2 regions of the Paenibacillus pedocola genome follow, and region 1 is predicted to be linked to the other one. Evidence: a T-box and tRNA genes for the amino acid it is inferred to sense, from the RefSeq annotation. Region 1 holds a T-box; the other holds one or more tRNA genes.
The links. The T-box of region 1 lies ahead of QU597_RS22885 (arginine--tRNA ligase). A T-box ahead of a tRNA ligase gene usually reads a tRNA of that ligase, here a tRNA-Arg.

Region 1 (6,597 bases):
ATCTGCAAGCCGGTTTCACTCAGCTATGGCGCACCTATGCTCGGCATTGAACTCAGAATCGGGCCAAAACGCCTCTATATTGTGCAAAAAATCAGAATGTTCCTGGACCGGCTTCAACGCGGCGAGCCGTTTGAGTTCTCCAGGCATTTCATCTACGATCCCGCCCTGCACTCGTTCAATACAGAAGACAATACAGTGCTGCTGAAGCTGATTGAGATTTTTCAGAATGAACAGATCTACCGTGCAGCCGTCAATCCCTATGCAGCACTCTCCGGAGGAATCGGCGGGGAACGACTGCTGGCGGTTCCGCCTTACTTCTGGGAATCTGTGCTTCCGGCGCTGACCGCTGCCCCCTCTGCCTATTTCCAGCAAGGCAACCTGTCCATGGAAAGACTGCAGATTTCCACGGAGGCGCCGCCGCTAAGCTTCCAGTTCGACCAGGCATCTGAGGACGGCTACCGGCTGGATATTCAGGGGATGGCGCAGATTATGGTGCTGGAGGATTACGGGCTGGTGCTGTCCGAAGGCAGGCTGCTGAAGCTGCCGGCTGAGGAATGCCGCAGGCTCGCCGAGCTGAAGCGGATGCTGGCAGCCGCCCGCAAAGACGGAATCGCGATTGCCCCGGAGCAGATGGAGCCTTTTATGGACAAAGTCATTCCCGGTCTAAAAAAGCTGGGGCACGTGCATATTGCCGAAGCAATTGCGGACCGCATTGTCCAGACACAGCTGCAGGCCAGACTCTATCTGGACCGGGTCAGAGACCGGCTGCTGGCCGGCCTTGAATTTCAATACGGCGGCATTGTGATTAATCCGCTTGATGAACAGAGCCGTGATCGGGGCAGCGAGGTCATTCTGGTGCGTGACGGGGAGGCCGAACGGCGGATTCTCGAGCTGATGGAGCATGAGTCTTTTGCCCGGACGGAGGGCGGCTATATCATGAACGATGAAGAGGGAGAATATGATTTCCTCTACCACACGATTCCGCTGCTGGAGCCGCTGCTTCAGGTGTATGCCACCACTGCCGTCAAAGGCCGAATTGCTGCCGATACCTTCACGCCTAAGGCGGTTTTGACCTGGAACGAAAAGACCGATTGGCTGGAGTTCAAATTCGGGATGCAGGGAATACCGGAGGGTGAAATTGTGCTGGTCCTCAAAGCGCTGCAGGAAAAGCGCAGATATTACCGGCTGCCGGACGGAGCGCTGCTGCCGCTGGAGAGTGCAGAATTCTTAGAAGTGATAGCGTTTATGAACGAGCTGGGGGTACATAGCGTTCCTTTCAACAAGCCCCAGTTCTCCCTGCCTCTAGTTCATGGCCTGCAGTTGAATCCAGATGCAAAACATGGAGATGCCGTCACGATCGGACGCTCCTTCCGCCGGCTGATGGCCAATATGGCAAGCCCCGAGAATCTGGATTTCCCAGTGCCGGACAGTCTGGCTCCCATTCTCCGCGATTATCAGCAGTTCGGATTCCAGTGGCTGAAGACCCTGGCCCACTACCGCTTCGGCGGCATTCTGGCCGATGATATGGGGCTCGGCAAAACCCTGCAAGCAATCGCCTTTCTGCTCTCGGAGCTGGCAGATATCCGCGAAGGGGGCAAGCCCGCCCTGATCGTTGCTCCAGCTTCCCTGCTCTACAACTGGCAGAACGAGCTGAAGAAGTTCGCACCCGGAATTAAGGCGGCCATCGCCGACGGGAATCTGAACGAGCGGAGCAAAGCCGTGCGTAATGCCGCAGGCGCTGACGTGATCATTACGTCTTACCCGCTGCTGCGGAGGGATATTGAGCTGTATGCCCGGCTCTCCTTCCATACGCTGATTCTGGATGAAGCCCAGATGATCAAGAACCATGCCACCCAGACTGCGCAAGCGGTAAAAATATTGCAGGCACGCTACCGCTTCGCACTTACCGGAACACCGGTGGAGAATGCGCTGGAGGATCTCTGGTCCATTTTCAGCGTCGTGTTCCCCGGGCTGTTCCCCGGCAAAAAAGCGTTTCATGACCTGCCCAGGGAAACAGTCGCCAAGCGGTCCCGGCCGTTTCTGCTGCGCCGCCTGAAAAGCGACGTGCTTAAGGAGCTGCCGGATAAAATCGAATCGCTGCAGGCCTCCGAGCTGCTGCCGGAGCAGAAAAAGCTGTACGTTGCTTATCTCGCGAGACTTAGGAAAGAAGCACTGAAGCATCTGGATAACGAAGGCTTCGGCCATGGCCGGATCAAGGTTCTGGCCGGGATTACCCGGCTGCGCCAGCTCTGCTGCCACCCTGCACTTTTCGTTGAAGGCTATGACGGGGGCTCCGCCAAGTTTGAGCAGCTGCTCGAAATTATTGAGGAATGCCGAAGCTCCGGCAAACGGATGCTGGTTTTCTCCCAATTCACCGAGATGCTCGGAATGATCGGACGTGAGCTTGCCCTGCAGGGCATCCAGCATTTCTATCTGGACGGCAAGACACCTGCTTCGCAGCGCGTTGAACTGTGCAACAGGTTCAATGAAGGTGAACGGGACCTGTTCCTGGTATCCCTGAAAGCGGGCGGAACCGGTCTGAACCTGACTGGAGCAGACACGGTGATCCTGTATGATCTATGGTGGAATCCTGCTGTCGAGCAGCAGGCTGCTGACCGTGCCCACCGGATCGGGCAGAAAAAAGTAGTCCAGGTAATCCGCCTTGTTGCTCAAGGCACGGTAGAGGACAAAATGTATGAGCTGCAGCAGAAGAAAAAGAATCTGATTGACGAAGTTATCCAGCCTGGAGAAGAAGCACTATCCACATTGAGCGAGCAGGACATCCGCGAGATTCTCATGATCTGATAGACCGCTGGTTCGGGGACTATGCTTCCTCTGAGCTGGTATAGAATGGTTTACCAAAAAGAGGGACTTCCAAAGCCGCTTGGCTGTGGAAGTCCCTCTTGCTCATATTCATACTAGGCCAATTTCTCGTGTGCCACCACCCGATGGACCTCTGCGAGTTGACCATCCGCTTGTTTGCCCCAGACTGAAATGCCGAGCTCCGTTTCAACGTTCCCGTTGGTTGTGAACATAAATTCGAAAGCATCCAGATCTGCAAAATAGTCCCGGCTCAGCGCTTCATTCGGAGCAACACTCAGTACCTCACTCACATATAAATTTCTTAATGTATTAAGATAGTGGCCTTCAATCAAAAGGCCGGCTGTGGACACCGAAGACAGGTTGACGATTCTCACTGTTACAGACTGGGTAGGCCTAACCCCGGATACAGGATTATTTTCTACCGGTCCAGTGGATAATATAGCCATGCTCCTTCATTCCTCCTTTTCATTCTCCGCTCTATGAATCTAAACTTTGACTCTATCGGCGCTTCTAATGAATCGCACAATATACTAATATTCGATTGCTGCATTGTCGGTGTGGACATCCGGCAGCTCCATTCACCGATACCTCTAAATACGCATATGGTGTTCAAAGGAGAGCATGCTCAGGGAGCTCCGCTTTCCTGAAAGAATGTAAACGGAAGAAGGGAGTTCCATGCCCCCTCCTGGAAAAGGAAAGAAAACGGGTGTTAAAAAACAACCGGCGAACCCCAAAGCACAAAGCCCGAAAGGGCTGGAATTTGCGGTCGCTGCGCTCCTTTTGACAGGCAAGCTGAAGGTAGACTCCATTCAGATGTTTAGAGACGCCTCCCTGCTCGTGAGCCTGGTCGGGAAATATACAACCTTGGATCATTTAAGCGAGAGCAATGTAGATAAGCTGGTCAGCTTTCTCGATGATAACAGCAGCCTGACGTTAAATGAAATTATGACCGCCTTAAAGAAAAAAGCCGATCTCTCATAAAAAATGTTGACGATCAAGGGGGCAAAAGAGCTTATGGGAAATTTGGATTTTGACGGGGAGAATTTTGCCGGTGCCCTGCTGCTGGTAATCGTAATTGCCCTGCTGATTTATGGCTCCACGGATATTAAAGATCTGACCGCTGCCCCCGCCTCGGATTAAGACCTCTCCTCCCCCAGGTGCCGGACCTGATATTTTTCAAAAAAAGGAAAAAATTAAGGGATAGCCCCTTGCTTTCTCCCAAAAATTCGCTATACTGAAAAAAATCAATATGCAATCGATGAACGGGATAGTAGTGTTTTGGATCTAGTCCTCAGCGAGCCGGGAGAGTGGAAACCGGTACAGACCAACCCATGAAGCGCACCCGGGAGATGGACTTCTGAACTGACAGTAGGAAGCCCCGGCTGAAGACCGTTAACTTATGAGTGGCTAAACCGGCGGTTTAGCAACGAGAGTGGTACCGCGAGCGCAATAAGCCTTCGTCTCTTTTTTGAGATGAGGGCTTTTTCTTATGCATACATTACGATTCAACATTTCAGGAGGTCATACCCATGTTAAGCCAGCTTATCAAAGAAAGTTTGGAAAAGAGCGTAAGTCATGTATTTACAGCCCTCGGCGCTGGCGGTGCAGAACAGATAACGATTGTGCTTGAACAGCCCGCGAATCCCGATTTCGGCGACTACTCCAGCAACATTGCCATGCAGCTGGCTAAGATACTGCGCAAAGCCCCTATGGCCATTGCAGAGCTGATAACAACTGAGTTAAGTCAGTCAGGACGTTTAGGAGGATTAATTCAACAAATCGATATCGCGGCACCGGGGTTCATTAATCTGTACATTGACTGGCGTGGATGGGCCGGACGAAGGTTTGAACTGCCCACATCTGCAGGGGAAAAGGTCATCGTCGAACACACCTCTGTCAATCCCAATAAATCGATGCATATAGGCCACCTTAGAAACTCGTGTATCGGGGACGCGCTGGTAAGAATTTTGCGTAGAACCGGGTACGACGTAGAGGTCCATAATTATGTGGACGATCTCGGCAATCAGCTGGCGGATACGGTGGTCGGGCTATTGAATGTGCCGCTTGCGGGTGAACATGTGCGTTTTGGTGATTATTGCTGGGATATTTATGCCGGTGTGAACAAGGAATACACACTACATCCTGAGACTGTGCACAAACGGACGGAGATTCTCCATGCTTTGGAAGAAGGGAACGGCAATACGGCCTGGCTGGGTAAACTGGTTGCGGAGCGGATTGTCAAAGAGCATGTGGAGGAGATGAAGGGGTTCGGCATCCGCTATGATTTGCTCGTCTGGGAGAGCAGCATTCTGAAGGAGGGCTTCTGGTCATCTGCCTTTGCGCTGCTGGAACAGACGGAAGTGTTTGTGCAGGAGCATGAGGGGAAGCTTGCTGGCTGCTGGATTTTGAAACAGCCTGTAGAGGAGGAAGAAGGGACAGATTCTGAGGAGCATCACAAAGATAAGGTGCTGGTGCGCTCGAACGGAATTTTGACCTATACAGCCAAGGATATTGCCTATCATCTCTGGAAGTTTGGACTTTTGGATAAAGATTTCACCTACAGTGAGTTTAATGCCGGGCTTTGGACGACGGGTTTAACCGGGGAGCAGCTGCCTTTTGGCGGGGCGGACCGGGTGGTCAATGTTATTGACTACAGACAGGAATATCCGCAGGCGATGGTTAAGCAGGCCCTGGAGGTGCTGGGGTTCAAGGAGCAGGCTGAGAAGCTGCATCATGTGAGCTATGGCGTTGTTTCACTCAGTCCCGCTTCCGCAGCGGAGCTTGGCATCGACACCACGGAGGGCAAATCCTCTTACGCCATGTCCGGCCGCCAGGGTATCGGCATCAAGGTCACCGAGCTGGTGCAGCTGATGGAGCATACCATTGAAACCAGCCGGTCTGATAAAACCGGCCTCTCCAGCCGGCTCATCGCCACCGCAGCCATCCGGTATTATCTGCTGCGCTTCAATCTGGGAACAGAGATTGTTTTTGATTTCAAGCAGGCCACAGAGATTTCCGGCAATACGGGAGTTTACCTGATGTACACCTATGCGCGTGCAGGCAGTGTGCTCAGCAAAGCTGCAGTTCCTGTTGAACAAGCGGACGTTCTCCCGGAATTCCCGCCGTTGCTGGAAAAAGCGGAGCTTGCTTTGCTTAGACATCTCAGCACCTGGCAGGATACTCTCTACAGTGCAAGCGTTCTGCTGACGCCGAATTCAATCTGCAACTATGCACATACTCTGGCTTCACTGTTTAACAACTTTTACTCAGCCTGCCCGATCCTGAAAGGTGAACCTGCCCGGGTCTCCTTCCGCCTCTGGCTAACGTACAAATTTCAGCAGACGCTGGGGGATGTACTGGAGGTGCTGGGACTGCCGAAGCCGGAACGGATGTAATGTATCACGCACCTATTGCAGCTCTTTCCAAAGCTGCAATAGGTGCTGAATAATAGAAGCAGTTCTCTGGTCAGTTGCTGTGATTGTGATAGCGTACAAGTCCGGAATTACAGAAAATTTGTTACCTGATTGCACTTTGTACAACAGAATTCTACTAAATTAGTAACGAATCGCTTTCTACTGTATTTCGTGCAATAGAATTCAGTCATATGGATGAAAAAGGCCAGAATCACAGTATTCTGCTGTACAAAATACATTAGATGCATTTTTCGGGCCGATTATTGCTGTATCTGCTGCAGAAAGTGCAATAGAACATGCTCGCACCTTTATTTTCGATGTTTATGCTCCAACGTCCCCCCACACGGGCTCCTCATCCCCG
Region 2 (6,597 bases), 1.5 Mb from region 1:
TGCTGGATGCTGCTTCAACAGCGGGTGCCAACAACATCGGTAATGCACAGTTTGCGATTGAAGATCCTTCGGCATTTGAAGCTCAGGTCATTGAAAAAGCGATGGCTAACGCCGATGCAAAAGCGGCAGCAATTGCAAAAGCAGCTAAGCGCAGTCTCGGCTCGGTTGTTACGGTTATCCAGAACGATGACGGCAACAACCCGGTCATTTACATGGAGAATGCAGCCATGAGTAAAGCAGCTGCGGATACAGCCGGCGGGACATCTGTAGAACCTGGTGAAGTTAAGGTTTCCACACAGCTTAACGTTGTTTACGAACTGAAATAAGAAACAGAATATTGGAGGCTCTGCTACTGCCGTTACGGCGCAGCAGGGCCTTTTTTTCAGCGGAATCAGATCCTGGGGAGATATGAAATCTCTCATTTTGTTTAAAGAAATGTAACAAGACCCTTTAAAATGGCCAGGAAAACTTAAGAAACTGTAAGCGTCATTGTAACAATAGCGGCTTCTGTTTTCACTATAATAGTAAAAGTGGACCGGGATGTTAAGCTTCCGGGTCATATGGAATTACAACCAAGATAATCATCGTACCAGCGGAAGGGGAAATCATTCATGAATTTTATATCGAAGGAACATGCCCGCAAATGGGGTGCAGGAATGATGGCAGCAGGTTTGCTGCTTGGCGGAGGAATATTGCCGGCTGGGACTAGTCAGGCTGCAGCGGTAAAAACGGTAGCTAAGGCGGAGCAATCGCAGGTTGTCCTGAAGTGGAACGGAAGCATTACACAGCAGACCGGGATTTATAGCGGCGGAAAGGTATGGGTACCTGTCAGCTTCCTGCGTGATAGCCTGAACATGCCAGTGTCGTATGATAAGGCAGACAAAATCTACTCGATTGGTAAAGGTAACACACTGACCAAGCTGATGGTCTCGGATTACGGCATTTCCATTTCAGTGAATAACTATTTCCTTGGAGATTATGAAGGGAAAAACATAAATAACCGCCTGTATGTTCCATTCGATCTGCTAACTGATTATCTCGGTTATAAGGGTGATTGGAACGCGTCTTCCGGACGGCTCAATGTGATGAAGCAGGTACAGAATGCGATCACCATTAAGACGGAGAGCTACATTAAGGAACGGGAAGATGCGCCGATCAAGCTGGATTACCCCCAGGTGAGCGGTCTGGCAAACGCGGAAGCCCAGAAAAAGATCAATGATATGATTAAACAGACGATCCTTAAGTATGCGGCAGATGCCGAGAACCAAATCGCGAACAAATCGGAGGATGACCGTCCGTACGAATTTGAAGGCGGCTATGTCGTTACCTATAATCAGAACGGTGTACTCAGCCTGGTCACACAACAATACGGCTATACCGGCGGTGCGCATGGGATGACCTACCGCAATGCCTTCACCTTCTCGATGAAGGATGGCAAACGTCTCCTGCTGGGTGACCTGTTCGGTGCCAACCCTAACTATAAAAAAGAGCTGAACGCCAAGCTGACCAAGCTTATCAAAGCGGATGGAGGCTATCTCGGCGGATTCACCGGGCTGAATACAGAGAAGTATTTTTATTTGAAGGAAGGCAAGGTAGTGTTATTCTTCCAGTTATATGAGTATACAGCTTATGCTGCCGGGTTCCCTCAGTTCACATTCACCTTTAAGGAAATGCTGCCGGATGGAAGCAGTCCGTTTGCACGCTGAAGTGACGTAACGATGGCGTAAGCCTAGGCGTATCAGAAATGCCCCTTCGCTCTGTACCAGGGAGCCGGAGGGGCATATTTGAATTCATGTTATTGCCGGTATTTCTTAGTCCACTCCTCCAGCCATTCCGCATAACTCAATCCTTTGACCGTTCCCAGATCATCCCCATTTAGTGCATAATATCCCCCCGCCAATACCAGAAGCTTATTTTTGCTCTTAGGAGTTGAACCGCCCCCGATCACCTTGCCGTCCACAAGCATAACCATTACAGAGGTGTCATAGTTGTTTTCCTTGTAAATGGAAGCATATTTCTTCTCAAGCGGATGACCGCTTACAATGAATCCATACGTGACGATCTCTTTTCCAAGATAGGATTCGGGTTCTTCCTTTTGAACTCCCCATAGTTGCATATTGTAGTATTCCCTAAGCATCTCTCTGTCTAAAGTATACCTTGAGGTCTCCCCCTCGTTAGTAATGATATGGCATCCCATTGATCTCACGAAATCTGCAGCTGTTTTTTGATCATCTGCAGCAGCAGAGCGATCCTTTCCGCTGCACCCTGAGACCATCAGCAGGATAAGTCCGCTTAAGATGAAGAGCAGGAATCTTTTCATAGAATCCCCCAGTCCTGAGAATATAAAACTTCCCTTTACCGGATCATTATTTCATTAATCCGCAGCTGTATAAATACGAATCCTAAAGTACTTACCATATAAACTTTAGATGATTCTGAATATGACCGGTATCAGAAGCTCCGCCAATGCGGGTTATGGGTACCCGCCGTTCCCCGGTGCCCGCTCCATTCATAAGCTAAACAAAGAAAGCAGCTTAATGGATGGGAGGGAGATTGGATGAGCTATCAGTACACCGCTATTGGTGATTCCCTGACGACGGGGTTCGGAGCGCTGCCCGGTAACGGATTTGTTCCGGTTTACCGCAGAATGGCGGAGGCGCGCCTGCGTACGCCCATCCGCTTAACCAATTTAGGCGTAAATGGGCTGACAACAGACGGGCTGGAGCAGCGTCTTAAAGCGGATTACAACTTCCGGCTGGCGGTCAGCGATGCTGATCTGATTACGATATCAATCGGTGGCAATGATCTGATCAAGGCCGCTAAGGCGGCAGGCACCCGCCCTGGTGATCTGTCACCACTGCTCCAGAAAGCGCTGCGCAATTGCAAACGGAACATCAGCGACATCATGGGCACGTTATCACAGCTCAAGGCAGGTATGCCGAGGCCCTATATCATCCGCATTGTCGGACTCTACAATCCTTATCCGCAAGTCGATGAAGCTACGGACTGGGTCCGGCAATTCAACCGGTATACTTCAGGCTACAGCAGCCGGGTCTGCGGATTTGCCTCCATCTATAGTGAGTTTGCCGGCAACGAGCGCGGCCTGCTGTTTATTGACCATATTCATCCGAATGGGCGAGGCTACCGGGTTATTGCAGACAAATTGGATGGCCTGGGGTATGGCCGTTTGGGGTATTAAATAGATTTCCTTAATCCATAGGCATCAATCGATAGAACCGCACAAAAAAAGGCTGCCGGGACCGCTTTGGGTCCCGGCAGCCTTTTGGCTGTTGCTTCTGTTATACGCCTGTAGGCAATGTCTTCTCGATAACTTTATCGACAATACCATATTCAGCTGCTTCAGCAGCAGTCATGAAGTAATCGCGGTCCGTATCCTTCTCGATCCGTTCCAGCGGCTGGCCGGTACGTTCGGATAGGATGCGGTTCAGCTTGTCGCGCAGCTTGAGGATGCGGCGGGCACGGATTTCGATATCCGTAGCCTGGCCTTGAGCACCGCCCAGAGGCTGGTGAATCATAATTTCGCTGTTTGGCAGTGCAAAACGTTTGCCCTTGGCACCGGCGTTCAGCAGGAAAGCTCCCATGGAAGCGGCCATGCCCACGCAGATAGTGGAAACATCCGGTTTAATGTACTGCATTGTATCAAATATAGCCATGCCTGCTGTGATGGAACCGCCGGGGCTGTTCACATACAGGTGAATATCCTTATCCGGATCTTCAGCAGCCAGGAATAGCATTTGTGCGATGATGGAATTGGCAACCACGTCATTGACCTCTGTTCCAAGGAAAATGATGCGGTCCTTCAGCAGGCGGGAATAGATGTCATAAGCGCGCTCGCCGCGATTGCTCTGTTCTACTACCATAGGGATATAACTCACGTGGAAAACCTCCTTGAATTGGCTATTCGGATGTGTTCATTTTTACTGTTACCGTATTAACCACATGATAAACAAATTCAAACAAAAAGTCAAAGAAAGTCAAACTTAGTTTCAAAAAAAAGAGCCATCAAGTGGCTCTTTGGTTAATTAACAGTATGACGACTGCTAAATTATGTACAAAAAAGTAAATAATGGCGCGCCCGCCAAGAATCGAACTTGGATCTCAGGCTTCGGAGGCCTACGTCATATCCATTGGACCACGGGCGCAACAGAAATTATTATAATACATTTATTGTACAAATGCAATGGATCAGCGTCACTGTTCAGAAAATATCTTTGCCGGCATACAGGGACAAAGTATAGCCCTACCAGAAACAGGCCTAGACCGGGCATTTCTGTGCCTTCAGCCCTGCCTTCGGGTCTTTCCATGCCTTGTTAGATGTATAAGATAAACAGAGGTTGAGAATTATACTCTCGGATGACTTGCACTCCGCGTAATATTTGGTTAGAATATGAGTGGGACTTAAAAAGTTAACCCGGGACGTTTTGAGACCACGAACAAGGGAATAGAGAAAGACGAAGTTGCAGGAGTGAAAGCATGCGCAATTTATTGGAAATCCAAAAGCAGCTTCTGCCGGATCTCATGGAAACCCTTAAGAGACGTTACACGATTCTACATCAGATCATGCTGTCCGATATTATTGGGCGCAGAACGCTGGCTGCCTCGCTGGATATGACCGAGCGTGTGCTGCGTGCCGAGACGGATCTTCTGAAATCGCAAGGGCTCATTGAGATCGAGAGTGTCGGCATGCGCATTAGCGATGCCGGTCGCAGAACGCTTGACCTGCTGGAGCCGATCGCCAAGAGTCTGTTTGGCCTGGATGATCTGGAAGAGAAGATTCGCTCAACGTATGGTCTTAATAAAGTAATAATTGTGCCCGGTGATTGCGAGACATCGCCGTTCACGAAGCGTGAGCTGGGGCGTGCAGGCGCGAAGGCATTTCTCGGAGTGCTGCGCAGCGACGATACCATTGCCGTAACAGGCGGCTCCACTTTGGCTGAGATGGCCGATCAGCTGACCTTGCCCTTATCCCTTTCCTATAAGAATGCATGGGTTGTCCCTGCACGCGGAGGACTTGGAGAGAGCATGGAAATTCAGGCGAATACGATTGCTTCAACAATGGCTAAGCGGATCGGGGCGAATTACCGTCTGCTGCATGTGCCGGATCTGCTCAGTGAGGATGCTTACCAGTCTCTGGGGCATGACTCGAACATTGGGGAGATCGTGCAAATCATCCGCAGATCGCGTATTATTGTTCATGGAATCGGCGATGCCATTGAAATGACCCGCCGCCGCAAGCTGGATGAGACGACAGTCTCAGAAATCCAGGCAGAAGGCGCGGTTGCCGAATCGTTCGGCTATTATTTTAACGAAGCTGGCCAGGTGGTCCATACCATGCTTACGATGGGGCTCCGTCTAGAGGATATCATCCGCACGGAAGTTGTTGTCGGTATAGCAGGGGGCAAACGCAAGGCCAAAGCAATCCACGCAATGCTGCGATTCGGGCAAGAGGACATTCTTGTTACAGATGAGGCTGCTGCCGTCGAAATCGGCAAAGAAATCGACAAACAGTTGCAGCAAGTTCTATAGCTTCCAAGATATGGGGAGCGCCCGCAGTTATTTTGCATTATACTTAACATTGTTGTCTTGACGAGCTTAACCGCTTGTCTTGAATAAATAAAACGAAATCTAGGAGGAACTATTCAATGAGTGTAAAAGTTGGTATTAACGGTTTTGGACGTATTGGACGCCTTGCATTCCGCCGTATTCAAAATGTAGAAGGTATCGAAGTGGTAGCAATCAACGACCTGACTGACGCTAAGATGCTTGCTCATTTGCTTAAATATGATACAACTCAAGGTAAATTCCAAGGTGAAGTTGAAGTTCATGACGGATTCTTCAAAGTGAACGGCAAAGACGTTAAGGTTCTGGCTAACCGCAACCCTGAAGAACTTCCTTGGGGAGAGCTTGGCGTAGATATCGTTCTGGAGTGCACAGGTTTCTTCACAACTAAAGAAGCTGCTGAAAAACACCTTAAAGGCGGAGCTAAAAAAGTAGTTATCTCTGCTCCAGCTACAGGCGACATGAAAACTGTTGTTTACAACGTAAACGATGACATCCTTGATGGTTCCGAAACAGTTATCTCCGGCGCATCTTGCACAACTAACTGCCTGGCTCCAATGGCAAAAGTCCTGAACGACAAGTTCGGTATCGTTGAAGGCCTGATGACTACTATCCACGCTTACACAGGTGACCAGAATACTCTTGATGCTCCACACGCAAAAGGCGACTTCAGACGTGCCCGCGCTGCTGCTGAGAACATCATCCCTAACACTACCGGTGCTGCAAAAGCAATCGGTCTGGTTATCCCAGAACTGAAAGGTAAACTTGACGGTGCAGCACAACGTGTGCCTGTAGCGACTGGTTCCCTGACTGAGCTGGTAACTGTTCTGGATAAGAGCGTTACTGTTGAAGAAATCAACGCAGCTATGAAAGAAGCTTCCGATCCAGAAACTTACGGCTACACTGAAGATGAAATCGTATCTTCCGACATCAAGGGTATGACTTTCGGTTCCCTGTTTGATGCAACTCAAACTAAAGTTCTGACTGTTGGCGACAAACAACTGGTTAAAACCGTTG

Region 2: it has a tRNA-Arg gene. The T-box ahead of QU597_RS22885 (arginine--tRNA ligase) is inferred to sense a tRNA for this amino acid. The anticodon was not compared.

Annotation. Positions count from the first base shown of each region.
Region 1 covers NZ_CP134223.1:5,169,395-5,175,991, forward strand. The annotation lists gene QU597_RS22865 (DEAD/DEAH box helicase) at 1-2,805, shown strand, start outside; gene QU597_RS22870 (hypothetical protein) at 2,919-3,269, opposite strand; gene QU597_RS22875 (hypothetical protein) at 3,499-3,804, shown strand; gene QU597_RS22880 (hypothetical protein) at 3,838-3,963, shown strand; T-box leader at 4,073-4,291, shown strand; gene QU597_RS22885 (arginine--tRNA ligase) at 4,353-6,218, shown strand.
Region 2 covers NZ_CP134223.1:173,094-179,690, forward strand. The annotation lists gene QU597_RS00865 (SIMPL domain-containing protein) at 1-326, shown strand, start outside; gene QU597_RS00870 (PdaC/SigV domain-containing protein) at 612-1,706, shown strand; gene QU597_RS00875 (hypothetical protein) at 1,796-2,320, opposite strand; gene QU597_RS00880 (GDSL-type esterase/lipase family protein) at 2,558-3,199, shown strand; gene clpP (ATP-dependent Clp endopeptidase proteolytic subunit ClpP) at 3,300-3,896, opposite strand; tRNA gene QU597_RS00890 (tRNA-Arg) at 4,089-4,163, opposite strand; gene QU597_RS00895 (sugar-binding transcriptional regulator) at 4,495-5,547, shown strand; gene gap (type I glyceraldehyde-3-phosphate dehydrogenase) at 5,664-6,597, shown strand, end outside.